DNA from 4 places in the Marinobacter sp. LV10R510-11A genome. Region 1 is predicted to be linked to each of the others. Evidence: riboswitches for the same ligand, from Rfam matches in the RefSeq annotation. Region 1 holds a riboswitch; each other region holds the start of a gene.
The links. A riboswitch is a leader RNA that binds a small molecule or an ion and turns the genes downstream of it on or off. The one in region 1 is predicted to bind thiamine pyrophosphate.
Positions count from the first base shown of each region.

Region 1 (7,568 bases):
GAAAGACCGCTCCCATGGCGTCTAACAGGGAAGTACTGGACGCAGCACTCCTCGTTATGGAAGCTCCGGGCGGGCTGGACGCGCTGTACGCCCGAGTACCGGCAATGGAGGCCAAGGGCATATTTACCAACGGTGATTGGGGCCAACCCGCTATCCTGAGGCCCGCGCTCGCCGTGCGCACGTTACGCCAGGGTGCGCCAGACTTCACGGCCATCGAAGCCCTGAGTGAGCTTAGGCTGCTTGCTGTAGCTATGGGTGATTTTCGCCATCCCGGAATTTCAGCAGAGCAGGCCAAGCGGTTTTTGACTCAGGTGACGGCATTGAATCTGGATCTGCTGTCAGGCCAGATGAGCGAAGCGGATCGGGAGCGGCCACAGGGGCTAGGACAAATCGTCAACTCGCTCTATCAGTATCTGCTCAGCAGGCTGGGCTACGAGAGTATTCTCGACAGCTTGGTGGATGAAGTGCGCCGTTTGCTGGCCCAGCGACCAATACAAACAGACAGCATTAAGCAGATGGTCAGCCAAATTGCCAAATGTCTGTTTGATCCGGCAATAGAGACGTCGGGTATGGATAAAGCAGCGCGCCTTGTGAGCGCTTTATTCGGCCCAGCTGCAGGCTGCCGCGATGACCCGGGCTTTGCAGTCTATAGCGAGCGCCTGGCGGCCATGGACGAACTCGCGCTATCTAAAGAGGCCCAGGGCTTTGCCAGTGCAATGCACGAAACGGGCATGGTTTCTCCCTACCATCCCATGTTGTTACGACACCTGCTCGCTCACTGGGATCATCTGATACCTTTGGCACTGGGCCTGAGCATCACCGGCAACGACGCCCTTCAATGCTACCGCCAGATTGTCCTCAAACTGATAGACGAAGTTGTACACCCGGAAACCAGTCAGGCTGTATACGGGCTGGCCATGCTTCTTGAACGCGGCTCTCTATTCACCCCACCAGTGGCTTCGGGCTTATGGCGGCACGTCGAAATGAAGCTGTGCTCGGCGGCATCTGAACAACTGAGCGAAGTTTTCGGCAATGCACACCCTCCGCGGGTGTATTTACTCGCCGGTGTATTGAGCCTGCTAGGGCAACCTTTGGGTGTTGGCCAGGGTAACAACCCGACGTGTCAGTCGGTTATCGGCCTTTCAATGTGGGCCTTCAACAACGCTGATTATCTGTTGCAGTTGGTGGCCTGGGCCGCCCGTGATGATGATGTCGTTATGCGTTTCGAGGGTCACCAAATAACCTCTCAACACCTGGAAGCCGGCCTTGCGAAAGAACCTCCAACAGATGTGGACCCGGTTTCACTGGTTCTGGTGCCCCACCTTGATCGGATTTATGGCGAGATGGGGCGCTTGTGCGGCGTGCGGGACGACGACCTGCACCGCTGGATAAACCCTGAAATGTATGGCTGGTGGGTAGGGCATGGGTTTCTTAGTGTCATAAGCCGGGAGACAGGGAAAATCCACGACTATCAGTACTTTATACGCCACTTTTATGCCTGCTATCACCCATATTACAATGGCAACATACCGGTTATCCATCCACAACCAGCCGGCATCGCAGTTACCGACAGTGGAGGGCGCCTAGTTGGACGCCATGCCATAACCATCATCCGGGTGAACCTTGATCGACATGGCGAAATACGCATCTATTTTTTCAATCCCAACAACGACAGCGGCCAGGATTGGGGCCAGGGTATTAATTGCTCGACCCAGAGTAATGGAGAACGCTACGGCGAAGCGTCGCTACCGTTCGCTGAATTTGCTTCACGCTTGTGCGTATTTCATTACGACGCGAGAGAACTGGGAGACATGTCGATGGTTCCCGAAGCAGACGTTGCATGCGCCACAGAACTCGGCCGCGACAGTTGGGCCGCGAGCTATGAGAAAGGCGCAGAAAACATAATCAAACCCACGCATTAGGAGTCCCACCCGCTATGGTCGCGACCCTCGATGATCTCGCAAAGTTGGCAAACTATTCGCTCATGGATTCTCTCAACTGCGACCCTGACGCGAAAGCAAACGGGCGCGACCATGAACCGCGACAAGTGTTCACGGGTCACTATGTTCCCGTTAATCCCACGCCAATCGAAAACCCGGAGTACGTCGCCCATAGCAAAGACTTATTTCGCGAACTGGGCTTTGCCGACAGCATGGCGCAGTCGGCTGACTTCGTACGTGTGTTCTCCGGCGACCTTACGGGCGTTCCAGAGCCGATGCGTAAGGTCGGTTGGGCGTGTGGCTACGCACTGTCTATCTACGGAACCGAATACAACCAGCAATGTCCGTTCCAAACCGGCAACGGATACGGCGACGGGCGCGCAATTTCAGTGCTAGAGGCCGTCATCAGTGGTCGACGCTGGGAAATGCAATTAAAAGGCGGTGGCCGGACGCCATACTGCCGTGGGGCCGACGGTCGGGCCGTTCTACGCTCGAGTGTCCGGGAGTTTCTGGCACAGGAGCACATGCACGCACTCGGGGTGCCAACGTCACGTTCCCTAAGCTTGTACGTCTCGAAAACGGAGAAGGTCAGGCGGCCGTGGTACTCACAGGGCTCACATTCGAAGGATCCAGACATACTTATATCTGAGCCAGTCGCCATCTCAACGCGCGTCGCACCGTCGTTCCTTCGGGTTGGCCAACTTGAGCTCTTCAGTCGTCGCGCCCGCAAGAAGGAACACCCGCACGCGATGGAGGAGCTCGAGAAGATTGTGTTACACTTGATCGATCGTGAGTACGCAGACGCAATCGACCAGACACTAGCCACCGCCGAAAAAGTGGTGTTGCTTGCCCGCGAGTTCCTCGGCCGACTCACGTCGCTTGTGGCGAACTGGATCCGCGTTGGCTACTGCCAAGGCAACTTCAACAGCGACAACTGTGCCGCCGGCGGCTTCACACTCGACTACGGGCCATTCGGATTTTGCGATGTGTTTGATCCGCATTACCAGCCATGGACCGGTGGCGGACATCATTTCGCGTTCCTGAATCAACCAGAGGCAGCAAAGCGCAACTTCCACATGTTTTGTTCAGCGCTGCGGCCGTTGCTGACGTCGCATCAGGATTGCTTGCAACAGCTCGACGAGATTCAAAGTGATTTTCCAAAGGTGATGCAAACGCAAATGGAGAAGATGTGGGCTGCCAAACTTGGGCTTGATGCTTTTCACCCGGCGCTGTTCAGCGAGCTCGCAACGCTGATGGAGCAAACGTCTGTTGATTACACCATTTTCTTCCGCGAGCTCTCGAGGGTGCCTGACGATATTGGCTTACTCAAAACGAGCTTCTACGAGGGCTCGACGTACGATACAGACCCAGAAGGCATGGACAAGCGCTGGTCTGAGTGGCTCACAAAATGGAAATCGCTCACTCGACCGCGCTCTCGTGAGGAGCTTTCTCGACAGATGAAGCTCGTCAATCCAAAATACAGTTTGCGGGAGTGGTTTGTTGTGCCTGCGTATCAACAGGCGGCTGGGGGGAACTATTCTTTAATTCGAGAGCTGCAGGAAGTCATGACGCAGCCATACGCCGAGCAATCGAAGACCGTGGAGGAGCAGTACTATAGGCTGAAGCCGTCGGAGTTCTTTGAGGTCGGTGGATCGTCGCATTATAGCTGCTCGTCGTGATACGCGCGCTAATAGCGCCCGCACCAGAACAATCCCATTTACGTCGCCAGGGGAGTCCTGCCCACAGCAGGACTGAGAATGCTAAACCCTGGAACCTGATCCGGTTAATACCGGCGGAGGAAGTGCGACATGTTAGTACCTGCTTCTCTGGCGCTTTCAGGCGCCCTCATTCTGTTTGCCTGGCTGGGTCTGCGAGCCCGTTTAGCTGACGGCGGTCTTGATGACTATATCACCGCCCGTAACAGCCAGGGTGCCCAGGCCATTGGCCTGTCTTTTTGTGCCTCGGGCATGGGCGCCTGGATTCTGTTTGCGCCACCGGAAGTTGGCGCTCTGGTCGGGCCAGTCGCACTTGCAGGTTATGCTGTCGGTGCTGCGCTGCCGTTTATTGTATTCGCCTTCTGTGGCCCCGCGATTCGTCGATACTTGCCAGAAGGGCGCAGCATTGGCGAGTTTGCCCAGGCCTGTTACGGCAACGGCGTACGCCGCTGGGTAACGACTATCTCCGTACTCTACATGCTGTGTTTCCTGACTGCGGAACTGACCGCAATCGGTGCCATCACCAATCTGTTGTCCGAGCTTGACGGTAGTATCGCTATTGTCGCTGTCGCCGTGACCACGCTGATCTACACCGCATGGGGCGGTCTGCGGGCCAGTCTTGAAACCGACCGCTGGCAGGCATTGCTGTTGCTGGCGCTGCTAATCGTCGTAGCCGTCGTGGCCTTGCCGCAACTGCCGAATGCACTCGATACGGCCAAACTGCCCGATATTCCGTTGTCCGCCTCACTGAGCGTTGCGCTGACGCTGGTGATTGCCGTAACCGCCGCTAATTTATTCCATCAGGGCTACTGGCAAAGACTCTGGGCAGCCGAGGATGATGGCGCGCTGGGCCGGGGGGCCATTCTGGGTGGCGGTATTACCGTACTGGTAGTTGGGCTGGTTGGCGCACTGGGTATTGCGGCATCACTGAGCCTGGACGATATCGGCACTCCGCCGATCCCGTTCTTTGCCTTGCTGACACAGGCACCGGCCTGGCTCGGGATTGTCGCGCTGGTACTGGCGCTCTGTCTGGTAGCGTCGTCGGTGGATACCCTCCAGAACGCTCTGGCTTCAATGGCCGTTACAGAAAAGAAGGGCCTTTCACTGACATCCGCCCGCTGGATTACCTGCTTGTTGATGGTTCCGGTCGTGCTGGTTGCCTTGCAGGGTTACTCGGTGCTCCGGCTATTCCTGATCGCGGACCTGTTGTGCGCAACCTCGGTTATTCCGGTATTTCTGGGGCTCTGGTCGCGGATGACAACATCGGCCGCCGTTGCCGGTGCGATGGCAGGAATTGTGGGCGCGGTGCTGCCCGGTGCCGTGAGCACTGGCAGCGTAATGGCCGGTTTTGAAGCCGCCAGCTTCCCCGGCGGCATTCCCACACTGGTGCCTTTCCTGGGGGCGTTATGCGCCTCCGCTGTTGTCAGCGTCGCAGTGGCTTTGATGACACCAAGGAGCTGCTGACCTGATTGACCGTTCCTTCCCGCCCTATGTGGGCGTAGTCTATGAGTGCAAATATGGTGACACTGCCATTTTGACGAATGTCTAAAAACTTGACGCGAGCGAGTAGACTTTATGAACGTAGTCATTATAGGCGCGGGGATTATGGGAACCACTTTTGCCACCTTGGCAAAAGAGATAGCACCGGATCTGGATATCACCATTTTAGAGAGACTGGACAGTGCCGGCGGAGGAAACTCCTCTCCATTCTGGAACGCCGGTACGGGACATGAAGCTAACTGTGAGCTTAATTATACTCCAGTGGATGGAGAGGCCATTTCGATTGAAAAAGCTTATAAGATTCATGCCCAGTTCAATGTTGCCAAGCAGTTTTGGGCATATTTGATCGAAAAAGGGGCCATCAAAGACCCTAAAACGTTTATTAATCAAACCAAGCATTGCACCATTGTTTCCGAATCCGCTATTGAAGAACTGCGATTACGGTTCAAGGAAATGTCGGCTCATCATTTTTTTGAGCACATGCGGTACTCCGAAGACTTTGATGAAATCAAGAGCTGGATTCCTTACACCATGGACGAGCGCCCACGCCATGAAAAAATGGCGGCTACCGTCATTGAGACAGGTACGGATGTTAATTTTGGTGCGTTAACGGAGCAAATGGCGGCCCACGCAATGCAGGACTTGGGTGTAAAGTTTGAGTATGGCACCCACGTTAAGCGCGTGCACAGGAGCCCGACCGAGCGGTGGGTTATCGAGGCTGAATGCAAAGGGAAACCGGTTCAGTACAAAGCGGATGTGCTTTTTGTCGGTGCCGGTGGGGGCGCATTTCCCCTTCTGAAAAAAAGCCACTTGCCGTTTCGAAACCGCTTCACCGGCTTTCCTGTGGGTGGGCGCTTTCTTCGGGCGCCGATCAGTGAAGAGCAGGCCGGGTATTACCAGGCTAAAACCTATGGCAAAGCGAAAGTGGGCGCGCCTCCCATGTCCGTGCCGCATCTGGATTTGCGGGTGGTTGACGGTAAGCATTACTTATTGTTTGGTCCTTTCGCCTCATTCAAACCTCTGCTTGAGAGAGGCCGTGGGTTTTTTGATTACCTCAGATCCATTCGGCCGCACGACATCCCGGGTTTGCTGAATGTAGCCTTAGAGAATTTCCCCTTGGTTAAATATCTGGTTTCAGAGACGTTCAAAGGCGAAAAGAGCATGTTCGAGGAGCTTGATAGCTTTGCTCCGGGCTTGAGTAAACGATTTGACTGGAAACCGATTCAAGCCGGCCAGCGAGTGCAAATCATCAAAGACCGTGGTTTGCAGATGGGCACAGAAATCATTGTGTCCAAGGACAAAACTTACGGGACCTTACTGGGGGCATCGCCCGGGGCGTCGGTTTCGCCTGAGGTTATGTTGCGCTGTCTGGAACAATTGATACCGTCTATCTTTTATAAAGAGGAAGCTAAGAAAAAGAAGAATGAGATTTTTCCTGAGGATGATCTGGATACATTGATCAGTAATCCTGATCGTTACCGGGAGATTCGCGATGCAGCTAACAAGCAGTTGGGGATAACTCAGACCAAGGCGCAATGAGTTCGACCTTCACTGCCAATAGTCCTGACCCGCAGGCGCAATTTATGATTCATATCAAATAGCCATTTAAAAACCGGCGTTGCTCACCGATTTTCAGTATCAGTTCAGGTTGAGATGTTGTGATAGGGGCATTGCAAATTGGCTAAGAGGTGCAAAGCCATGATCCATGCTCATAAAGCAACAAACCAGGCGCAATTTCTGCTTCGACGTAAACTGACTGTTGACGGAATGATCGACAGCCAGTGGGAGGACTTGATTCAGGAGCTGAACCATCATCCGTGCGTTGATTTTGCCGAGCGCAAATCGAAAAATCGGTTGATTGCCACTTTTGACGCCACCCATTGGTCTACCGACGCTCTGATTGAGCTTGTTGGGGCGAATGGCGGTCATTTGGAAGGCGGCTGGTGGGAGCGTCAAAAACTGGCGCGGTACCGATTCGGTGATGAAAACATTCGGGCCAACGCCAACCTTGATCCCTTCTGCTGTTCAAAAATTCCACCGATGAAAAAGTAACGGGAGGCTACATGGGAGTTAGCAAGGAGCAGGATAGGAAGTCCCGCTACAAAGAGGGCAGTTTGACGTTATCCGGCACAGTTATGCTGGGCACCGGCGTCATGATCGGCGCCGGCATCTTTGCGCTTACCGGGCAGATGGCCGAAATGACAGGAGCGCTGTTCCCGCTGGCGTTTCTGGCTGCGGCGGTGATCGTTTCCTTTAGTTCGTATTCCTACATCAAAATCTCCAATGCTTATCCGTCAGCCGGCGGTATTGGCATGTACCTGCATAAAGCTTACGGCGATCGCTTACCCACAGCCTTCCACGCCCTGCTCATGTATTTCTCGATGGTGATCGCCCAGAGCTTTCTGGCTCGTAC
Region 1 is NZ_LT907980.1:1,009,569-1,017,136, forward strand. Features, by position in the region: gene CPH80_RS04800 (hypothetical protein) at 1-1,922, shown strand, start outside; gene CPH80_RS04805 (protein adenylyltransferase SelO) at 1,937-3,619, shown strand; TPP riboswitch at 3,658-3,759, shown strand; gene CPH80_RS04810 (sodium:solute symporter family transporter) at 3,749-5,119, shown strand; gene CPH80_RS04815 (malate:quinone oxidoreductase) at 5,231-6,694, shown strand; gene CPH80_RS04820 (hypothetical protein) at 6,854-7,207, shown strand; gene CPH80_RS04825 (APC family permease) at 7,219-7,568, shown strand, end outside.

Region 2 (7,568 bases), 290 kb from region 1:
GCATCCTGAAGTCGCCCCTGTTTAACCTCGGCCGCCTCAACTGACTCTACCGCCAGCGCAGCTAATTGCTGCGAAAGAGACTGCTCCAGCCTCTCAAGTTGGCGGCGGAGGCTTGCAAGGTCGTCACCACCGGGCTGAATACCAAGGCTACCCAAGCCGGGAATTTCGAGAACACTGGGCTCCATGAGAAGCTTTTCACCCTGCCCCTCAATGCTCTGCTCATCCAGAACCAGGCCTTTGCCTGGGTCCAGATTCCAGGTAACACGGGTGGCAACGGTCTGAATGCGGATAGTCGCATCATCCAGTTCGCGCTGGGCCTGCTTAAGTTGGCGCACAGCACCCGCATCAATCTGATTCAGTTGTTTCTGTTTGCGGGCGCCATCCAGCGATGCCTGAATGCCTTTGGCCGTCTCTTGGCTCTGCTTCAACTTGGCCAGCTCTGCTTCCAGCCTCGCACAGTCCTTTTTCAGACGCTCCCGTTTGTCTCTGAGATGAGCCTGCTGCACGGCTCCGGTGGCGAGCTGGTATTGGCTGCGGGCGCTTTTAACCGCCTTCACCAGTTCAGGACTGGCAAGTTCTTCCTGTTCACGTTGTTTTCTGGCGTTCTCGTAACTTTTGTGACGCTGCTCCAGCTGTTCGCTCTGGTTGCGCCAGTGGGCCTGATTCAACTGCAGCAAAGAGAGGTTTTGCTGCAGTTGAATCAGGGAGTCTTTTCCACGGCTTTGTTGTTCCTGCAGCGCCTCAATTTCCCGGTACTTTGTTTCTGCAAGCTGCATGCTATGCCGAGCCGTTTCCCAAGGACGCTCTCGGCTGGCTTTGTCGTGCTCAATCGCCAAGCTGCCCAAGCGGTCTACCTGTACCTGATACTGTTCAACCCGGGCCTGCAGATCGGTCACCTGCTGCTGCAGAGTTTCCCGGTTATTGGCTAGGGTTAAGTAGTCACCCCGAGGTTTTCCGGTGGCTGTCAGCAGCTCTTTTCTCTGCTGTTCCACGGCCTGGATAACTTCATCACCACCCGTACTGGCCACGTCGCCTACCAGGTTGTTCAAAGCAGACTTTAGATGACCGCCGGCGTGCAAAACGGCCTTTTCAATATCCTGCCCGGTGCCCTGCTCGACCCAAAGCAAACCCGGAATACCCCAATGCTCTTCTTTGCTAGCGCCCTTTTTGGGGAATTGATAACCCAGCAATTCTGCAAGCTTCTCTTCGGCTTCTTCACCGCTAAACCCCGTGCTATCAATCAACAAATCACAGCGGTGCCGCTTAAGGAAGCGCTTGTCCAATCGCCAGTGCTGGCCATTATGTTCAAAAGAGAGCTCAACCGTCGGCGCAGCCGAGGAATCTCCCCAGGGCGCAAGGTCCTCAGCGGATTTTGATCGGTAGCGCTCAAAAAACGCCGCGCGAATGGCGCGAACCAGCGTACTTTTACCAGATTCGTTGGGGCCGTGTATCAGGTTGATACCGGGCTGCAGGTTACCCAACTCAAAGCCCTGCCGGAACTGGCGAAACTGCTCAACCCGTAAACGCTGAAGCTTCATTGGGCCACCTCGGTGTCCTTTGATGTCAGCAGGCTGGCCAGAATGGCTAGGGCATCCCGTGCTACTTCTGCGTCACCATCAACGTCGGCAGTTTGCTGTCTTTTTCGTAGTTCCTGAACCACTTCTCCGAGATAGCCATCTGCATGCAAGGCGGCGATGTCATCCTCAGTAGGTTCCAACTGCAGTCCGGTTCGGTCACAGGTAACGCTGCGGTACCTTGCCTCTGCTATGGAAAGTGCATCGATCAGTTTTTGATCACCGGCCAATGTAAGCGTGCCGCTCAGCTTCAAGTCCAGAACCGAGGCTTCAGGCAACTGGTTGATTCGATGCAACAGCTCATCCAGGTCGGAAGGCACGGACAAAGTCTCTCGCCACTGGTGCCATTGATAGCGTGCGGTTTCATGCCGGGTAACCTTCGGTGTCGCGCCCGGTTCTTCGATATTAACAATCAAGACATACCCCGCATCGTTATTGCGGAAGCGTTCCGGCTCTGGTGTGCCGCTGTACCAGGTACGCTCGTTGATCTCCTTTACACCGTGCCAGTCACCCAGGGCCAGGTAATCCAGCTTTGCGGTTTGTGTTCGGTCTGGGGCGATGGGGTTTGTGGAGTCAATGTCCTCTGGCAGCACACCCTGCACACTGCCGTGGGCCACGCCTACTCTCAGCATATCTGAGGGCGTTTCTAACTCGTCAAAGGGCTGGGTCAGATCGCCGTAGGTATGGCGCTGCGTTAGAGGTGCCGCCAGCACGGCAATACCCTGCTCTGGCAATGGGACAACACCGGATTCAAGCGCGAGGTGTACGTTTTCTGGGACCGCATCAAGGCGCCTAGCGCGCGTCCAAACACTCTCTGCAAGCGCCGCGTCGTGATTACCGGGTAGCATTACCCAAGGGCCGGCAAAGCCACGGGTGGCATTAAATACCCGCCGAATGGTGCGATCGGAGACCGTTTGGGCATCGAACACATCACCTGCCACCAGCACTGCATCACACTGGTGCTCTGTGGCCAGCGCAGCCAGCTTCTCTATGGCCTCGTAACGTGCTTCAACGAGCGCTGCACTGTCTTCAGTATCAAACCGGCTGTACGTGCGGCCCATCTGCCAGTCAGCTGTGTGTAAAAATCTTGGCACCCGTTTTCTCCCTAAAAGAAATGGCATTGTGAGCATGGTACACTCAAACCAACTCAACGGGGTGCCGGGCAAATGCCGGGCTGAGACCATACCCGCGGAACCTGATCCGGATTATGCCGGCGAAGGGATTGAGCACTCACCGGCTTCGGTGGGGCCCGCGGCACGGTTGCCTTTTATGGTTACCCCAGATCTGCTGCGGAGGCTACAACATCATGCTCATTCGAGCGCTTACACTGCTCCTGTTCACTTTGGCCTCTGTGCCGGCAAACGCTCAAAAGGCATCTTCTCTCACAATTTATACCCACCCGTCTTTTGCTGCCGAATGGGGCCCCGGGCCTGCTGTTAAAAAAACTTTCGAGAAGACGTGCAATTGCCAGATTAACTATGTGGTTTTGGATAGCGGTGGTGACATTCTTCAACGCCTGCGCCTTGAAGGCAAAAGCACCCAAGCCGACGTGGTGCTGGGGCTGGATACTGGCACCATGGAAACAACGCGGCAGACGGGTTTGCTGGCGAACCATGAAATCGATCTATCCGCCCTGAACTTGCCGATCGACTGGCAGGATTCAGTATTTGTACCTTACGACTGGGGCTACTTCGCGTTTGTTTACGATACCGAAAAACTACCTAATCCGCCGGAGAGCCTGGAAGCGCTTATCGCAGCGCCTGATGATTTAAAGATCATTATCCAGGATCCCAGAACCAGCACACCCGGCCTTGGGCTGCTGTTATGGATGCGCCACGTATACGGCGATCAGGCTCCAGAAAAATGGCAGCAGCTTAAGGGCAAAATTCTCACCACAACCAAAAGCTGGAGCGACGGCTACTTCTCGCTGTTCATGAACGGCGAGGCGCCTATGATTATGTCCTACAGCACCTCTCCTGCGTACCACATGGCGGTGGATAAAACTGACCGGTACCAGGCTGCCGAATTCAAGGAGGGCCACTACCTGCAAGTTGAAGTTGCAGCATTGGTGCAATCATCCGACCAAAAAGAACTGGGCCGAGCGTTTCTCGACTTTATGCTAACCGCCGATTTTCAGCGCCACATTCCTTTGAAAAACGTCATGTATCCAGCCACGGATCTGGGCGACGAGCTGCCAGAGGTGTTCGATAAGCTGATTCAGCCCTCAGAGGCACTTTATTTTGACCCGAAAGTGGCAAACGACAATCGGCGTGAATGGCTGAATGAGTGGCTCGACGCAATGACCCGCTAAACCTAAATGTGCCCACTCTGATGAATCCTAACCGGCACCCTGCACCTTTCAGCCGCCCCGGATGGCGGCTCTGGCCCGGGCTGGCCATCGCCAGTGCACTCATAGTACTGGCGATGGCGGGGCTGGGTGCGTTGGTATGGGAGGCCTCGCTCCCGGATCTGAGCGAGCTCTGGCGTAACCGTTATCTACGCACCGTGGTTACCTTTACCGTTTGGCAGGCGTTTCTCTCTGTTGTGCTCAGCCTGCTTGTGGCCATTCCTGTAGCCAGAATTCTAGCCAGGCAACCGGCCTTTCCCGGTCGTTCAGCTTTGCTCCGCTTAATGGAGCTCAGCCTTGTGCTTCCCTCAATTGTGGCGGTATCTGGCCTGGTGAGTGTTTATGGGCGCCAAGGCTGGTTCACGGGTTTAGCCGGCGACTGGCTGGGCACGTCCTGGAACCTCTACGGTATCAACGGTATTGTGCTGGCCCACGTGTTTTTCAACGCGCCCCTGGCCGCACGGATTCTTTTACAAGCCATTGAGAACGCACCGCCATCCCAGCGCCGGGTTGCCGCGCAGTTGGGGCTTGGGCGCTGGTGGTATTGGCGTGCCGTGGAGTGGCCGGCGGTGAAACCCGTGATGCCTGGCCTTGCGGCTCTGGTTTTCACCCTGTGTTTTACCAGTTTTGCCATCGTAATGACCCTCGGCGGAGGGCCAGCGGCCACCACCATTGAGGTTGCCATCTACCAGTCGTTGCGCTTTGAATTCGATGCCGGCCAGGCCGCTCTTCTTGCCATGGTTCAGCTGGTTATCTGCGGCTTTCTTTGGTGGTTGGCGGCCCGTAAAGGGCTCACCGCATCGCTACTTCCGGACCGGCGGGTTGCTTCACACCGGAGTAAAGCAGGCAGCTCAGTTTGGGCACGCTTGGGGGACGGGGCAGCTATGGTAGTGTTTGTGCTGTTCCTGTTGATGCCGCTGATTGCCATTTTACTTCGGGGACTGCCGGGGATGGGTTCTGCTTTCTTCCCGGAAGGCTCTTTCTCTGTAAACCCCGCCTTGCTCGATGCCACGCTGAGAAGCCTGGCCATCGCTCTGCCCGCCGGGCTCATGTCGGTAAGCGCCGCACTGCTGATTCTGGCTTGCGGAACCACTGCGGCCAAGCCTGCGATTACTCGGCTTACGGATGTAGCTGCGTACCTTCCCCTGATGGTTCCGCCACTGGTACTCGGCACTGGCTTGTTTCTGCTGTTCCGGCCAAGCCTTGGCAACTCCAGCCAAGGCTTGGTGCTGGTTACGCTGATCAACGCAATGATGGCGTTACCCTTTGTATTGCAGATGCTCCGAGGCCCCATGGGAAGCCTGGATTCGGCGAGCCGCCAACAGGCCGATCAACTTGGCGTGCTGGGCTGGTATCGCTGGCGCTGGCTGCACTGGCCGCGCCTGCGCAAGCCTCTGGCATTGGCAATGGCGTACGGCACAGGTTTGTCACTGGGGGATTTCGGCGTTATAGCCCTGTTCGGGAGCCCGGGCCAGCCCACTCTGCCGGTGCTGCTTTACCAGCAATTGGGTAGCTACCGGATGGATGCCGCCGCCGCGACCGGGTTGTGGCTGGTATTACTTCTACTGATGCTGTTCAGCCTGTTTAACCGGCTGGGCTCCCCCCTATTCAGAGCCAGCCTGGCGACCCACTCTACCCGCACTGTTTCGGAGCCAGAACATGCTTGAAGCAAAGAACCTGGTTTTCGCTTATCCAGAGCAGGAAACCCCGTGGAACTTTAATTTCACTATAGAGCCAGGCCATTGCATTGCCATCCATGGCGCCAGTGGATCGGGGAAATCGACACTAATGAATCTTCTGGCAGGCTTTCTTGAACCTCGCTCTGGCGACATCCTGTGGCAGAATAAATCCCTTCGCAATAGCGCGCCTTGGCAACGGCCCATGACCAGTGTTTTTCAAGAGCACAACCTGTTCGAACACTTGAGCGTTGAGGCCAATATTGGCCTAGGCATTCACCCGGGCCTTAAACTCTCACCAGAGGATGAACAGGGTATCGAGCGGGGTTTACAAAGCGTTGGCCTTGGCGGTTTTGGCAAGCGTTTGCCCGGCGACCTTTCTGGCGGCCAGAGGCAACGTGTTGCTCTGTTACGAGCGATCCTGCGCCAACAGCCAGTGATGCTCCTAGATGAGCCCCTGGCTGGACTGGACAGCGATGCACGGGGCCTTCTGAGGCAGCTCTTACTAGAACAAAAAACCAGAGGCACACTCATTGTGCTTGCCAGCCACGACGAGGAAGACCGCCGGATACTGGCAGATAGCGTCTGTAGTCTCTAAGCTAGTAAGCTAACCAACCAACTTTTGGATTTCTGACACCCGTGCCCAACAGTGCCAGCTCCCCAGAACATCAAAACGCTTCCCAGATCCGGAGCCAGAACGGCACCCTGGCTATTCGGGGCGACTGGACTCTTGCCGATTATCAGGCACTTAAAAAGCAGATCGAAGAATATTCTGATCAGCGATGGGAAACGGAACATGTTGATCTAAAGGCGCTCGGGCGGGTCGATACAGCAGGCGCCTCTCTTCTGGTTGCGCTGCTGGGGTCGGAAACCCTGAGCGCACTCACACAACAGGATGGCACGCTGCCCCAAGAACAAAACGCACTGCTACAAGCCGTAGCTGATGCTATGCAGGAAAAGCCTGCGCTGGAGCCTGAAGGCCTTAATCCCGTCTTGCAGTTTCTCACCGAAACCGGCAAAACCGTGGAAGCCATCTGGCACCTGATCTATCTCTTGGCGGGATTTGTTGGGCAGATTCTCGCAACACTTTTTATTGTTTTGCCTAGGCCCAGCCGGTGGCGTGTTACACCATTTGTAGCGGCCCTGCAGAACACCGGGCTCAACGCCCTTCCGATTGTGGCTCTGCTCACCTTTCTGGTGGGTGCCGTTGTGGCGTTCCTTGGCGCCACGGTGCTGAAAGACTTTGGGGCCACTATCTATACGGTCAATCTGGTCGCCTTCTCGTTCTTACGGGAATTCGGGGTTCTGCTCGCCGCCATTCTACTTGCAGGTCGCACCGCCAGTGCCTTCACGGCACAGATTGGCGCCATGAAGGTAAACGAAGAGCTCGACGCCATTCGCACGCTGGGGCTGAACCCGGTTGAACTGCTGGTAATCCCCAGGGTTCTGGCGATGATGATCAGCCTGCCTATTCTTACCTTTGTGGGAATGCTCGCCGGTTTAGCAGGTGGCGCTATGGTCTGTGCGATTTCCCTGGATATTTCCCCGGCTCAGTTTATGGCGATTATGGAGCGGGACGTTGCACTGAAGCACTTTCTCGTGGGTATGTCGAAAGCCCCCATCTTAGCCTTTCTAATCGCGGCCATTGGCTGCCTTGAGGGGTTCAAGGTAGGCGGCAGTGCTCAATCAGTGGGCGTGCATACAACATCCAGCGTGGTTCAATCTATTTTTGTCGTTATTCTTCTGGACGCCATTGCTGCGCTTTTCTTTATGGAAATGGGCTGGTAAATCATGACGAACTCAAACGTTCAGAAAACGGACAGCCAGCCTGCGCCTGTCATCGAAGTCCGGGGCCTTGATAACCGCTTTGGCAGCCATGTTGTTCACGAAGATCTGGATCTGGATCTTTTCAAGGGAGAGATCCTGGGCGTTGTTGGTGGTTCGGGGACGGGCAAATCCGTATTACTCAGA
Region 2 is NZ_LT907980.1:1,298,988-1,306,555, forward strand. Features, by position in the region: gene CPH80_RS06210 (AAA family ATPase) at 1-1,538, opposite strand, end outside; gene CPH80_RS06215 (metallophosphoesterase family protein) at 1,535-2,668, opposite strand; TPP riboswitch at 2,716-2,813, shown strand; gene thiB (thiamine ABC transporter substrate binding subunit) at 2,881-3,885, shown strand; gene thiP (thiamine/thiamine pyrophosphate ABC transporter permease) at 3,861-5,588, shown strand; gene CPH80_RS06230 (ATP-binding cassette domain-containing protein) at 5,581-6,195, shown strand; gene CPH80_RS06235 (ABC transporter permease) at 6,282-7,385, shown strand; gene CPH80_RS06240 (ABC transporter ATP-binding protein) at 7,389-7,568, shown strand, end outside.
Region 2: another riboswitch for thiamine pyrophosphate. It lies ahead of thiB (thiamine ABC transporter substrate binding subunit); the one in region 1 lies ahead of CPH80_RS04810 (sodium:solute symporter family transporter).

Region 3 (7,568 bases), 1.4 Mb from region 1:
GAGCTGCGCATTAATTGGCGGCAACGCTTGGGCTTCGTGCCGCAGGCCAGCGGTACCGTGGTTTGGGTGCATGCGGTGTCGGTGGGCGAAACCATTGCGGCTGCGCCCATGATTCGGCGCCTGCTCGCCCGTAACCCTGATATAACCATTCTGATGACGGCTATGACGGACACGGGCTTAGCCCAAGCCATGAAAATGTTCGGTGACCAGGTTCAATATGCTTACGCGCCCTACGATACACCCGGGTCGATACGCCGGTTTCTGAACCGGGCCAATCCTAGGATTCTGGTTATCATGGAAACGGAAATATGGCCGAACATGATACGCCAAAGCCGATCCCGCCGAGTTCCTGTTTTCCTTATCAATGCGCGGCTTTCCGAACGCTCTGCACGGGGTTATGAGCGTGTCAAAAGTCTAGTCGCGCCAATCATGCGCAGTATCAGTTGGGTGGCTGCCCAGGCGGAAAAAGACGCTGAGCGCTTTCGCCGGATTGGGGTTGCGGCATCCAAGGTTGATGTTACGGGCAGCGTGAAATTTGATGTGGATATCCCCGAGGATGTGCGTGAGGCATCGCTACAGTTCAGAGCATCGTTGGCAGGCCGCCCGGTCTGGATTGCCGGCAGTACTCATGAAGGAGAGGATGCTCAGTTGCTGGCGGCGCACCGCCAACTTTTGGGGGCTTACCCAAATGCTCTGCTGATAATCGTCCCTCGTCATCCTGAGCGTTTTGAATCTGTGGCAGAGCAAATCATCCGGCAGGGGTTTTCTCTGGCCCAGCGGTCCCAGGGTGATGAACTTGCGGGGGCTGAAGTGTATCTCGGGGATACTATGGGCGAGCTGATGATGCTTTATGGTGCCAGTGATGCAGCGTTTGTAGGGGGCTCACTAATTGAGCGAGGGGGCCACAATCCGCTGGAACCTGCAGTATGGGGTATTCCAGTCATTTCCGGGCCCAACGTGTTCAATTTTGAAACCATTTATCAGCGTCTTCTGGATGACCGAGGTGTTGTTATCGTTGGTGGTTCCGATGAGTTGTTTCAACATCTTTCGGCATTATTTGGTGATGACGATGAGCGCCGGGCCAGCGGCCAAAGGGCGTTGTTAGTGGTCAACAAAAACAGGGGTGCGCTGGACATGGTGGTCGACGGGATTATTGAGCGGGTATAGGGGCACGCGCCCCTTACCCGGTATTCATTACGTTTAATTGCGCCTTATCAATGCAGGTTAGCGGGTTGGATCGTCCAGAGTTTCCTGGTCGTTGGCCAGGGCTTCAATGCCCGGGGCGCTTGCGCTGAGCCAGTTGTTCAGCTCAATTATATCTCTCGGGCTGAGTGTGCCGGCGGCCTGCTTTAACTGGAACGTATTGTTCACATAATCATAGCGGGCGTTAGCGTAATCCCTCAGCGCAACATAGTAAGCCCGCTCTGCATCCAGAACTTCAACAATATTTCGTGTGCCCACATCATAGCCGGCGCGCGTAGCATCCAGTGCACTGCGGCGGGAAATAATCGTCCGCTCCAGGGCTGACGCCGTTTCAATGTTGTTGTTAACGGTCAGGAACAGGCTTCGGGTATTCACCCGCACGTCGCGGCGTACGGTATTCAGAGACTGTTCGGCCACGGTAACCAGAGAGCGCTGCTGGCGCACACCGGCCTGGGTTCCGCCGCCGGAATACAGTGGAATATTGAGGCTGAGGCCGATAATAGCCTGGGTGCTGACGCCGTCACGCTGGGCGCTGGCGCTGGGTGGAGCGGACTGCTCAATCCCGTCGACATCGGATTTGCCGTAAGAGGCATTCAGGTCCAGAGTCGGATAGTGGCCGGCCTTAGCTTGTTTCAGGCCGGCTTCGCTGGCATTCAGGTCATACAGAGCTGACTGAATTGACCAGTTCTGCTCAAGAGCGGTCATCTCCCAGGCGGTCGGATCCATTGGGTCGGGCCGTCCCAGAGGGAAGTTCTGGCGCAGGTTCTCCAGGTCCTCCGAGTATTCGCCTGTTAGCCGGGCCAGCCGCTCCCGGGCAATGTTCGTCTGGTTTTCTGCGGCAATCCGCAGGCTTCTGCTGTCGTCGTAGCTGGCGCGTGCTTCGTACACCGCAGTGATAGCGATCAGGCCCACATCAAAACGCTCCTGGGCCTGCTCGTATTGGCGCTGGATCGCTGCTTCGGTTGCCTGGGCGGTCGTTACCGTATCCTGAGCCCGCAAAACGTTAAAATAAGCGGTTGCGACATCTACAATCAGTTGCTGCTGTGCCAGATTGTATTGCGCACGCGCAGAATCTGTCTGAAACTGGCTGGCGTCATAGCGAAACCATGCGTCGGCACGGAACAGCGGCTGGGTCAGCTGCACACCGTAATTCAGTTCCCGATAGCTGTTGTCCTGTATGGGGCTGTCTGAATCAATATGACGGGCTTCGCCATAGGCGCCAATCTGCGGCAACAGAGCACTCTGGCTTACATCGCTGGCTGCCTGCTGAGATTCAAACCTTGCCTGTGCTGCGGCAATGCCAGAGTCGTAGGAGAGTGCTTTCTCATAGGTCTCTACCAGATCCAGGGAAAGGGCGGGTTGTGCCGCCAAGAGGCCAACAAGTCCGGAAAGCAATCGTTTCTTCATTGTTACTCCTGAATACATGTGCACCCACCCGGGGCGCTTGAAAGAAATGCCGGATCGCCCCAGATTACATGAAAGCGACATCCGTGGTGGCATGGATACATCAAGCCGGCCTAAACTGGCGGCTATTATGGACAATAATCGTCCCCAGCTCTACACTTGCAAATAGCACTCAGTTTGAGGGCTATGCATTATAGACTCGCGTCTTGACGGGGTGCTGGCTGCCAGACTTTTTGGCAACCGGCTGAGATTGCAACGCAGAACCCGCGACCTGATCCGGATAATACCGGCGTAGGGATTGAGACCAGACCATCGAAGAGCCAGCGTTGCCTTTAAAATAAAGGTAAAGCTGCTCTCTCCGTCATGCGCGACCCGAATATCGTCACAAAAAATTCCGGGAGCAAATGATGACAGATCTGCCAACTTACCTCAGTGATTCCGCCCGCGTAGATTCCGCCGCGATACAACCGTTGCCAGGGTCGCGCAAAATATACGTACAGGGTAGCCGTTCCGACCTGCGTGTGCCTATGCGGGAAATCACAGTGCAGGATACACCTACCGAACTGGGCGGCGAGAAAAACCCGCCCGTAATGGTGTACGACACCTCAGGCATTTACATGGACCCAGATGCCACCATCGACTTGCGTAAAGGGCTACCCGCCATTCGTGCCGCTTGGATAGCCGAGCGTGAAGACACCGCCACCTTGCCCGGTTACACATCGGAGTTCACCCGTCGCCGCATGAAGGATCCGCTGCTTGATCCACTGAGATTTATGGATGAACGCAAGCCACTGCGTGCTAAAGCGGATAAAAACGTAAGTCAGATGCACTACGCACGCCAGGGCATTATTACCCCAGAAATGGAATACATCGCGATACGCGAAAATATGAAATTGCAGGAAGCCCGTGAGACAGGGCTAATGAAAGACCAGCACCCGGGCCAGTCGTTCGGTGCCAGCCTACCGCCAGAAATCACCCCGGAGTTTGTGCGTGATGAGGTAGCTCGGGGCAGGGCAATTATCCCCGCCAACATTAACCACCCGGAATCCGAACCGATGATTATCGGCCGCAATTTTCTGGTGAAAATAAACGGCAACATCGGCAACTCCGCTGTTACCTCCTCCATTGAAGAGGAAGTAGAAAAACTCACCTGGGGCATTCGCTGGGGCTCCGACACCATCATGGACCTGTCCACTGGCAAGAACATTCACGAAACCCGGGAATGGCTCATCCGCAACTCACCGGTGCCCATCGGCACCGTACCCATTTACCAGGCGCTGGAAAAAGTAGGCGGCGTTGCCGAAGACCTGAATTGGGACATCTTCCGGGACACCCTGATAGAACAAGCAGAGCAAGGCGTGGACTACTTCACCATTCACGCAGGCGTACGCTTGCACCACGTACCCATGACCGCCAAGCGCACCACAGGCATCGTCTCCCGTGGCGGCTCCATCATGGCAAAGTGGTGTTTGGCTCATCATCAAGAAAGCTTCCTTTACGAGCACTTCGAAGACATCTGCGAAATCATGAAAGCCTACGATGTCTCCTTCAGCCTAGGCGACGGGCTGCGCCCCGGCTCCATAGCCGACGCCAACGACGCCGCCCAATTCGGCGAACTGGAAACCCTAGGCGAGCTCACCAAAATTGCCTGGAAACACGACGTGCAGGTGATGATAGAAGGCCCCGGTCACGTGCCCATGCACCTGATTAAAGAGAACATGGACAAACAGCTGGAATGCTGCGACGAAGCGCCGTTTTACACTCTTGGGCCGCTGGTCACCGACATAGCCCCGGGCTACGACCACATAACCTCCGGCATTGGCGCCGCCATGATCGGCTGGTACGGCTGCGCTATGCTCTGCTACGTAACCCCCAAAGAACACCTGGGCCTACCTAACAAAGACGACGTAAAAACCGGCATCATCACCTACAAAATTGCCGCCCATGCAGCCGACCTCGCCAAAGGACACCCAGGCGCCCAGATACGCGATAACGCACTCTCCAAGGCTCGATTCGAATTCCGCTGGGAAGACCAGTTCAACCTCGGCCTGGATCCAGACACAGCCCGCGCCTACCACGACGAAACCCTGCCCAAGGACTCCGCCAAAGTGGCGCACTTTTGCTCCATGTGCGGGCCGAAATTCTGCTCCATGAAAATCTCCCACGAAGTCCGCGAATACGCGAAGGAGCGCTTGCAATAAATGTCCTCAAGCGGCTATCGTTCAAAATCGATTCCACCGCAGGGTAAACCATGACCGAGCCGTTCCAATTTAAAGCCAGCGACGTCAACATAGAAAAGCGTGAAACCGTCTTTCAAGGCTTCTTCCGCATGGACAAGCTCTGGCTGACACACCCGCGCTTCGATGGCCGGAACATGCCCCAGTTTACCCGCGAACTCTTCATCCGCGGCGACGCCACCTGCGTACTCCCTTACGACCCAGATCGCGACGAACTCGTCCTGCTTGAACAATTCCGCCTGGGCGCACTCGGGCGCGACCAATCACCCTGGTTGCTAGAACTCGTAGCCGGCATGAACGAAGAAGGCGAAACCAACGAAGACGTCGCCCAGAGAGAAGGCCAGGAAGAGGCCGGGCTTAGCTTCAGCACACTTGAAAAAATATGCAATTACCTGGTTTCGCCAGGTGGCACCACCGAAATGATTCACCTCTACTATGGTCGTGTAAGTACCGAATCCTCAGGTGGCCTCTACGGCCTCGAACACGAGCACGAAGACATACGAGCCCACGTGGTTTCGGCCGATGAAGCCATAGCCATGATCAGCGACGGCCGCATCAACAACGCAGCGGCCATCATCGCCATTCAGTGGTTACAGCTTAACCGGCCCAGATTGCGGGCGGGGAGGTAGTTATGGGTGAGTGGACAATGAAACCCAAACGCTATGTGCCGGATCTGCGTCAACTGGGGGCCCTGTGTGAGGGCAACTATCAGCGCCTTTTCAGATTGCGCCAGCTAAGAGTTGAAGGGCGCCCCGTGTGCGACATTGAACTGCACCGGGAAAGCGAATATCTGGGCCGAGTCCGAATGCAGGTGCTGCAAACCGCGCGGTATACCGAAACCCTCTTGCTCGAGCAGATCCATAATAGCGGTCGCTGGCTCAACAACCCACGGATGACCGTGCGGGTGTACCACGATGCCATGATGGCAGAGGTCATCAGCTGCTACCGGGATACGCAAATTGCGGCCGTTAACGATTACCCTAACCGCTTTATGCACCACCCGGATGAAAAAGTTCAGGTCAACGGATTTCTCGTCGACTGGCTTGAGTACTGCCTGAAGTTTGGCCACCTGCCGCTTGAGCATGCGGTCTGGAGTGCCGGCGAGGGCGTAGACTGAACTCTACCCATCAAACGATGGACTGCGAGCAGATCAAAGCATTATGACCTCAAAGCAAACCACCCGGCCGCTTCGGGTACTGCAACTAACAGATCCGCACCTTATGGCCAGTGCTGATGGCGCGTTGCTCGGCGTAAATACCCGTGACAGCCTCGATGCCGTTATTAAGGAGGTGCTCAAGTCCCATGGGCAACCGGATCTGATTCTTGCCACCGGCGATCTGGCCCAAGACGGCTCAGAAGAAGCCTATCGCGTTTTGGGTGACCGTCTTGAAGCCTTTAGCGGCGATTGCGCATGGATTGCGGGGAACCATGATCACGTGGCGCGCCTGACCAACGTTGCAGAAAGCTATGATGCAGCGCATCGGCACATTATTCAGGGTGGCTGGCAATTTATTCTTTTGGATTCTTCGGTGCCTGGGAAGGTATATGGTGAGCTTGCGGAGTCCGAGCTGGATTTTCTGGCAGGAATGCTGGAGGAGCATTCGGATTTGCCTGCGCTCGTCACGCTGCACCATCACCCGGTTGATATAAGTGCGAACTGGATGAGAGATATTGGCTTAAGGAATCGGGAAGAATTTTGGCAAGTGATTGATCGTTTTCCGCAGGTAAAAGTGGTGCTGTGGGGGCACATTCACCAGACCCATGAGCGGCAGAGAAATGGCGTGCAACTGCTGGCAACGCCGTCCACCTGTATTCAGTTTGCCTCCGGCTCGCGCAAATTCTCTGTGGAAGATTTGGCCCCGGGTTACCGCTGGTTTGAACTCCAGGCCTCCGGCAACTTCACCACTGAAGTGTGCCGGGCCCTGGATTTCCAGTTTGAACTCGATCAAAACAGCTCTGGTTACTGAGCTGCTTCTGCGAGCTCTACACCTGCAGTTTTGCTCTTCGGGTTTTGCGCCCGCAGCTCTTTAGCGGCAGAAACCATCGCTTCGAGTGCCGGAATCACTTCTTCCCAACGACGGGTTTTCAGGCCGCAATCTGGGTTTACCCACAAACGCTCCGCCGGAATCCGCTCCGCTGCTTTTTTCATTAAGTCAGTCACCTGTTCCGCTTGTGGAATGTTTGGTGAGTGGATGTCATAGACGCCAGGGCCGATATCGTTGGGATACTCAAAGCCCTTGAACGCGTCCAGCAGCTCCATGGCCGAGCGGGATGTTTCAATGGTAATTACATCCGCATCCATACGGGCGATGGCGGCAATGATGTCGTTGAATTCCGAATAACACATGTGCGTATGAATCTGGGTGTCATCCTCTACGCCGTTGGCGCTGATGCGGAAGGCTTCGATGGCCCATTCCAGATAGGTGTTCCAGTCTGACTGGCGCAGTGGCAGGCCTTCGCGTAATGCTGCCTCATCAATCTGAATGATGCCCACGTCGGCTTTCTCAAGATCTTGCACTTCTTCACGTACCGCCAGTGCCAACTGCAGGCAAGTATCTCGGCGCGGTTGATCGTCACGTACGAACGACCAGTTCAGGATGGTAACAGGCCCGGTCAGCATGCCTTTCAAAGGCTTGTCCGTCAGCGACTGGGCGTACTTGATCCAGTCTACGGTCATGGCGTTCGGGCGGGTGATATCGCCAAACAGGATGGGTGGCTTCACGC
Region 3 is NZ_LT907980.1:2,429,710-2,437,277, reverse strand. Features, by position in the region: gene waaA (lipid IV(A) 3-deoxy-D-manno-octulosonic acid transferase) at 1-1,167, shown strand, start outside; gene CPH80_RS11615 (TolC family outer membrane protein) at 1,225-2,610, opposite strand; TPP riboswitch at 2,808-2,922, shown strand; partial or broken gene thiC (phosphomethylpyrimidine synthase ThiC) at 3,015-4,796, shown strand; gene CPH80_RS11605 (NUDIX domain-containing protein) at 4,859-5,473, shown strand; gene CPH80_RS11600 (DUF1249 domain-containing protein) at 5,476-5,961, shown strand; gene cpdA (3',5'-cyclic-AMP phosphodiesterase) at 6,005-6,811, shown strand; gene metE (5-methyltetrahydropteroyltriglutamate--homocysteine S-methyltransferase) at 6,805-7,568, opposite strand, start outside.
Region 3: another riboswitch for thiamine pyrophosphate. It lies ahead of thiC (phosphomethylpyrimidine synthase ThiC); the one in region 1 lies ahead of CPH80_RS04810 (sodium:solute symporter family transporter).

Region 4 (7,568 bases), 320 kb from region 1:
GCATCAACCGCTAACTCAACGACGACATCGACGTGCTCGCTGCACTGCACCCGTCCAACGAGAATGTCTGCAACGTCCCACCACCCCGCATCGCTTACATCGTCGGCAGCGGCAGGCTCGCCGGAGACATATTCACAGAGCACGGCTGCAAGCAGGAAGTGGAATGTGATCGCACCAGCGCCGTCACGCACAATGATATCCACGTTTGTGAGATAGTGGAGCGGCCGGGCGATCACGCCCGTCTCTTCGCGCAACTCACGCGCGGCCGCTTCCAGTGCTGTTTCGCCAAAGTCTACATGCCCGCCAGGGAACCCCCAAAGCCCGGCATCAGGTTCGTTACGTCGCCGGACGAGCAAAATGCGACCGTCGCTAACCACCACGGCAAGGGCTGCAAGACGAGGGGACGCGGTCACGATGAAACCTTCCTTCTGGTCGTGGCTTGGGCTCCGCCGAAGGCAGCAATAAGCGCACCTAAAATATAAATAGCCAAGACCTTCATAGTGGCGGTCGCGTAGCCTACACGACCTTCGACGAACTGAAGGACAAAGACGGCCAGCGGCCCCAAGGCAGTGATCGTGGCAAGGGTTCCGGTAGAGAGCATGGAAATCGCCTTTTGCATGGCAAATACCGGGAACGCGATAACTATGAGACCCACAAGGACCACCACGGCCAAGTTTTGTGTATCCACAGCTCCTTTGGCGTCGATCCCCAAGCCGATAGCGCAGAGTGAGAAAATTATATAGAGTGGAAATCGAAGTCCATACTGCGCAATCGGGGCGATCCCGAGCCGGTCAAGGCGGTGACCGTAGATCATCATCACCGCAAGACTGATAGCGGCGGTGGGGAGCCCGCCTCGCACAAACCCGGAGCGACCTAGTATGGTGATCGCCCAGAGATAAATCACACCTAATCCGATAACGGCCAGACCTATTTTTTCAATGCCGTTGTGTGGAGTTGTGGCCTCTGGGACGCCAAGACGAGAGGCGGCCACGATAGAAAGTGGAATCAGCCCGGAAAACACCATGAAAACTACCGCTGGTTCGATCATCTGGAGGGCGAAGAAATAGGCAATCCACACTATGGTCGTTGAGAAGCTCAGGCCGAGGAGGCTTCTCCGCTTCGACCAGGCGATGTTGAGTTGATCCGGTGTCCGCAATTGGGCCCAAGCGAGCGTGGCAGCAGAGGTTGTGCCAAAGACTAACGCTCCGATAACGAATGAGTCATGGGCCTGAAATATACCGCCGAAAAAGACCGCCTGAATGGCCTCCAGTCCGACAAAAAAGATGGCCCAGAAGAGCCCAATGCGCAGTCTACTCATGCGGTTCTCCTGACGCACCAGACTGACCGTGCTGTCGAGTATGATTCCGGCTTGCTACACTGGCATTACCCAGATCAGCTTGGAGGTTCCGGGAACATGCGTCCCCATCTCAGCTACGACGTTACGCAGCACCCTGTAATATTATAAGACCAACATTTCCATATAGAAAAAGCAAGGCGCAGTTGCCTTTATCTACCTCCGGCGAGCCATTATAAGAGCCTGGCTCAGATCAGCCCTAACTCCAGCCGCGCTTCCTCCTCCAGGTTGTCGTAGCTCCAGGGCGGATCAAACACCACATCCACCTTGCCGTCTTTGACATTCGGAACCTGCAATAGCTTGTCTTTCACGTCGCCGGCAATAATGGTGCCCATTCCACAACCCGCCGACGTCAGGGTCATTTCAACAAATACAAAATGCTTGTCCTGGTCAATATCCAGTTTATAGATGAGACCCAGACCGACGACATTCACCGGAATTTCCGGGTCATAGACCAGTCGCATCGCATCCCAGCATTGCTGATCACTGATTTGCCCATCCTCAGGGGGTTCGAACACGATGGCGTCTGACTGAAAGCCCAGCTTCTGGGTGACTTCTGGGGACAGTCGATACAGATTGCCCTGGTAGTTAACGGTGTAGCTGCCGCCGAGCGCCTGGGTTATCGAGACAGACGCTCCCTGCGTAAGCGTGACAGACTCACCGGAGGGCACCTTTAGGGCACTGCAGTCTTCTGACAAAACGAATGTTTTGGGCGGTTTTGCCGGTTTTTTCGAGTTCGGTGCCTTGATCGTTGGGGTCTGAAGACCATCCTCTTCATCAAGGCCGATCTGCATGTCCTGGAGATAGGGCACGCTTGCCGCTTCGAAATAGAGGATCAGGTCACCAAACTCTTTTCTGACATCCTTGGCTGACTCTTCGCCGGGCGGGCAGAAGGCCAGGCAGGTCTGGGCATTCTGAGTGCCACCCTTCTCCATATAAACACGCACCGTCATTCCAGGCACTTCCTGCTTTGCAAGCAAGGACATCAGGAAATCATTGGCTTCTGGTGTTATTTCAGCATTAATGTTCACGAGCTATACCCCCCATGTTCTGCGTTTTTCACGACTGCGCTTGAGCTGGTTGGTTTTACACTCTTTGCTTACAAGATCCAGCCAACTCAAGTGCTGATCCCAGCTCTCGTCTTTAATATGCTCGGGCTTGTCGCAAGTCATCGTTACCTCCTTAGGCACTGTGAAAATGAGGGAAGCTCTTGCATGCCTTATCCGGCCTCGTTTGATGTCGATCAGGAAACGGTGAAGCTTTCGCCGCAACCGCATTCAGCAGTGGCATTGGGATTGCGGAACTGGAACACGGAGTTCACGCCTTCCGTCACAAAATCGATCTCGATACCGTTGACCAGCGCCATGTGCTCTTCTCTGACATAAACATCCACACCGTCGATGTGGAAGATCTTGTCATCCGCTGCGGCATCTTCGACCCATTGGGTTTCATATTTGAACCCGGAGCAACCGCTCTTCCGAATGGCCAGGCGGATGCCTTTGGCTTCCGGTTGCTTGTCTACTTGTTTACGCACATGTGTGACCGCACTTGGCGTCATGGTGACGGCAACGGTTGGTGTGAATACTTCGGCTGTCATGGTTCTACCTCCATCAGGCAAAAAGACGCTGGATTTTCTGCAGGGCAGTGAATAACTGCTCAGGCCTCTTGAAACGTTTGATTGAAAAAGTCATTCAGCCGAAGCTGCACTGCTTCGCGAACCGCCTCAACGGGAATCTGTTCAACCAGTTCGTTGATAAACGCGATGGTCAGCAGCGTGTTGGCTTCGCGACGACCGATGCCACGGGAAACCAGATAGAACAACGAGGTTTTATCAAGCTGGCCAATAGTGGCACCGTGGGCGCATTTTACGTCGTCGGCGTAGATTTCCAGCTCAGGCTTGGTGTCGATCTCCGCGCCGGTTGAGAGCAACAGGTTCTTGTTGTTCATATTAGCGTTGGATTTCTGGGCACCCTGATGAATATGGATGCGCCCATTGAAAATCGCATGAGACTGGTCGGCAGCGATGTTGCGATAGGTCTCTTCACTGTCGCAATGGGCTGCTATGTGCTCGATTGACGTATGGTTGTCGTAGTGCTGATTGCCCTGAGTGACCACCACACCATTCAATTTGCACTCGGCGCCTTCGCCTTCGAGACGTACCTGCAAATCGTGCCGACGCAGCGGGCCGCCAAAGCCGACGCAGTGGTTTTCAAAACGCGAGCTGGCCGCCTGGCGAACACCCGTTGCACCGATGTGCTGAACGCTTTCGCCTTCCAGGGTCAGCCTCACGCCGGTTATCTGGGCACCTTCCGCCAGCACAAATTCGGTGACCGTGTTGACCATCACCGGCTCACTGCCGGTAGACATGTACTCTTCTACCAGAGTCATCTGGCTGTGCCTTGCCGCATCGACATAAATACGCGGATAGGCAGAACCTGCCGCCGAAGCGTTGACTTCGTGGATGATGAACAGCGGCTGGTCGAGCACGGCTTCCTTGTCCAGCTGGATAAACAGGCCATCTTCAAACCGGGCGGAGTTCAGCCGGGCCATCTGCACGGCCTGGCTGTCCAGTGTGTTGTCCAGGCGCTCTGCCAGCGCAGCAGCGCTTTGGTCGTCAAGGTCGCAGAAGCGCTGAATACGAATGCCGTTAAGATCCGGAAAGTCGCTGGCTTCCGGCACCATGACGCCGTTGCGAAAAACCACGCGGTAGCCAGGCATCAACAAGCTGGAGCCTTCCTTGCCAAGGAATGGCAGGGAAACGGCAAGCTCATCCGACAGCTTCAGGTGGCGGCTGGAATACTTCCAGTTCTCGGTTTTACGGGTCGGCAATGGCATATCCACCAGAGCCGTGCCCCTTTGTTTGCGCAATTCGAGCAAAGGCCCGGGCAGATAGCGGCCGGCCGGCTCAAGAAAGGCGCGGGAAAGCGTTGGTGCTGACTTCATTCGATGGCCTCCGTTAACCGGCTGGGGAGCTGGCTGTGGCTTCTTTGTCTTTCACGTTGAGCCAGCCATAACCGCGCTCTTCAAGCTCATGGGCCAGCTCGCGACCGCCGGATTTGACGATTTTGCCACCGGCCAGAACGTGAACATAGTCCGGCACAATGTGGTTCAGCAGGCGCTGGTAGTGAGTCACCATCAAGATGGCTCGATCTTTAGCGCGCAGTGCGTTAACACCGTCCGAAACCACGTGCAGCGCATCGATGTCCAGCCCGGAATCGGTTTCGTCCAGAATGGCCAGCTTGGGTTGAAGCAGCAGCGCCTGCAAAATCTCGTTGCGCTTCTTCTCGCCACCGGAGAAGCCCTCGTTTACGCCGCGCTTAAGGAAGGCCGGGTCCAGATCGACTTGCATGGACACTTCCCTCGCATGCTTCATAAACTCAGCCGCGTTCATCTCCGGCTCGCCACGGTGGCCGCGCATGGAATTGACGGCGGTACGCAGGAACTGCAGGTTGCTGACGCCTGGAATCTCTACCGGGTACTGAAACGCCAGGAAAACGCCTTCACGGGCCCGTTCTTCGGTTTTTAGGTCCAGCAGGTTTTCACCGTTGAACGTGACTTCACCCTCGGTGACTTCAAAGGTTTCACTGCCTGCCAGCACCTGTGACAGGGTGCTTTTACCTGAGCCATTGGGGCCCATAATGGCGTGGATTTCCCCGGCCTTGATTTCCAGGTTGATGCCCTTGAGGATTTCTTCGCCCCCAACGGAGGCGTGTAGGTTTTTGATGTTCAGCATGTATTGGCTTCTCTCTTTTCTGAAATCTGTCATCTGAAATTCTGTATTTAACCGACCGAGCCTTCCAGGCTCACCTCAAGCAATTTGCCAGCTTCAACGGCAAACTCCATCGGCAGTTCCTTGAACACTTCTTTACAGAAGCCGTTCACAATCATGGAAACGGCCTGTTCAGGGTCGATGCCGCGCTGGCGACACAGGAACATTTGTTCGTCGCTGACCTTGGAGGTCGTGGCTTCGTGCTCGACAATGCCCGATTTATTTTTGCTCTCGATGTACGGAAAGGTATGCGCACCGCAGCGGTCGCCAATCAGCAGCGAATCGCACTGGGTGAAGTTGCGTGCGCCCTCTGCGCCGGGGCTAAACTTCACCAGGCCACGATAGACGTTGGAGCTTTTACCGACGGAAATCCCTTTGGCGATGATGGTGCTGGACGTGTTTTTGCCCAGGTGGATCATCTTGGTGCCAGTGTCGGCCTGCTGGTAATTGTTGGTCAGCGCCACGGAGTAGAATTCGCCAACGCTGTTATCGCCCCGAAGGACGCAGCTGGGATACTTCCAGGTAACGGCAGAGCCGGTTTCGACCTGAGTCCAGGAAATCTTGGAGTTTTTGCCGATGGCAGCGCCACGTTTGGTGACGAAGTTGAAGATGCCGCCCTTGCCGTTTTCATCGCCCGGATACCAGTTCTGGACGGTGGAGTACTTGATCTGGGCGTCGTCCAGGGCCACCAGTTCGACCACCGCTGCGTGGAGCTGATTTTCGTCCCGCACAGGAGCGGTGCAGCCTTCCAGATAGCTGACGTAGCTGCTGTCTTCGGCGATGATCAGGGTGCGTTCGAACTGCCCAGTGTTGGCTGCGTTGATGCGGAAATACGTGGACAGCTCCATGGGGCAACGCACGCCTTTTGGTATGTACACGAAGGTGCCGTCGGAGAAGACCGCAGAGTTCAGGCCTGCAAAGAAGTTGTCACCCGCCGGAACCACAGAGCCCAGATATTTTCTGACCAGCTCCGGGTGCTCCTGAATGGCCTCGGACATGGAGCAGAAAATCACGCCCGCTTTGGCGAGTGGTTCTTTGAACGTTGTCGCGATTGAAACTGAGTCAAACACGGCATCGACCGCCACGCCTGCCAGTTGTTCACGCTCGTGCAGGGGGATGCCCAGTTTTTCGTAGGTTTTGAGTAGCTCCGGGTCCACTTCGTCCAGGCTCTGGAGCATGTCTTCTTTGCGTTTGGGCGCGGAATAATAGGAAATTGAGTTGAAGTCAATTTTTGGGTAACCCACGTGCGCCCAGTTCGGCTCATCCATTTCCAGCCAGCGACGATAGGCCTTCAGCCGCCACTCAAGCATCCATTCCGGCTCTTTCTTGAGGCCGGAAAGGCGGGCAATCACGTCTTCGTTCAGTCCGGGTTCGAACGTGTCGGACTCGATATCAGTCACGAAACCGTGCTCGTATTCCCGCTTGACCAGCTCGTTCACTTCTTTATCGGTAGTCGCCATTATCGTCGCTCCGTATCTCTCATTGAAGGCTCCAAGAGCCTTGTTTTTTCTGCGGTTTTCATTTAATACCCAAGGTCATCATCGCTTTCTTCCTGATGTCTGGTAAGCGCGCCCATATCGCTTTTTTCCTTAATTAGTGTCGGAACGATGCTAAATGTGGATAACGAATTTGTCAATATAGTATCGAAACGCTATCGTATTGGCCGTGACCTCATTACGGTCTGAATATTGAAGAGGTGACCTATTAAAGGTGTTCAGGGCCTCACACCCTTTAGGAATACGGCAATACTATGGTATCGCTCCGAAACTACAATATTGTTAAGATAATTTTTAAACGCTATTATGTAAGACTGATTAAGGAGCTTGAAATTAGACGCCACCAAATTAAGTATGATCGAGGAGCTGGAAATGAACGGTCGCGCTAATGCGGAGTTGGTCTTTCACTTGGGGCGCATAGCGTCCGGCGAGGGTCTCGCGGAGGGGCTGACGGCAGCCCAATGGGCGGCGCTCAGATACTTCGCGCAGGCCAACCGTTTCTCGCAAACGCCGTCCGCCTTCGCCGCGTTCCATGCCACAACCCGGGGTACGGCGTCACAGACAATCAAAAGCCTCGAAACCCAAGGCTATCTGACACGCATGCGGTCAGAGGACGACAGGCGCAGTGTCCGGCTAGTTCTGACCGAGAAAGCCCGGGGCATTCTCGCGAATGACCCCTTCGAATCCCTGGTCCGTGCTGCGGAATCTCTACCCCCCAGCGTCCAAGGCCACTTCGCCAGTGCGTTGCAACGCTTGCTCGGTCAGGTGACGCAAGAGAGATGTAAACCTCGCTTCGGCGTCTGCACGTCGTGTCAACATCTGGAAAGCGACGGCTGCAGCCAGGACGGACAGGCGCCCTATGCGTGCGGTTTCATGAGCGCGCCCCTGTTTTTGGAAGAACTCGACGGAGTCTGCATCAACTTCATCCAGAGCAAACCCGTAACGGTGA
Region 4 is NZ_LT907980.1:1,329,471-1,337,038, reverse strand. Features, by position in the region: gene CPH80_RS06380 (NUDIX hydrolase) at 1-413, opposite strand, end outside; gene CPH80_RS06375 (hypothetical protein) at 410-1,318, opposite strand; TPP riboswitch at 1,351-1,462, opposite strand; gene CPH80_RS06370 (iron-sulfur cluster assembly protein) at 1,543-2,385, opposite strand; gene CPH80_RS21595 (hypothetical protein) at 2,389-2,526, opposite strand; gene CPH80_RS06365 (HesB/IscA family protein) at 2,598-2,951, opposite strand; gene sufD (Fe-S cluster assembly protein SufD) at 3,011-4,297, opposite strand; gene sufC (Fe-S cluster assembly ATPase SufC) at 4,311-5,087, opposite strand; gene sufB (Fe-S cluster assembly protein SufB) at 5,135-6,583, opposite strand; gene CPH80_RS06345 (MarR family winged helix-turn-helix transcriptional regulator) at 6,974-7,568, shown strand, end outside.
Region 4: another riboswitch for thiamine pyrophosphate. It lies ahead of CPH80_RS06375 (hypothetical protein); the one in region 1 lies ahead of CPH80_RS04810 (sodium:solute symporter family transporter).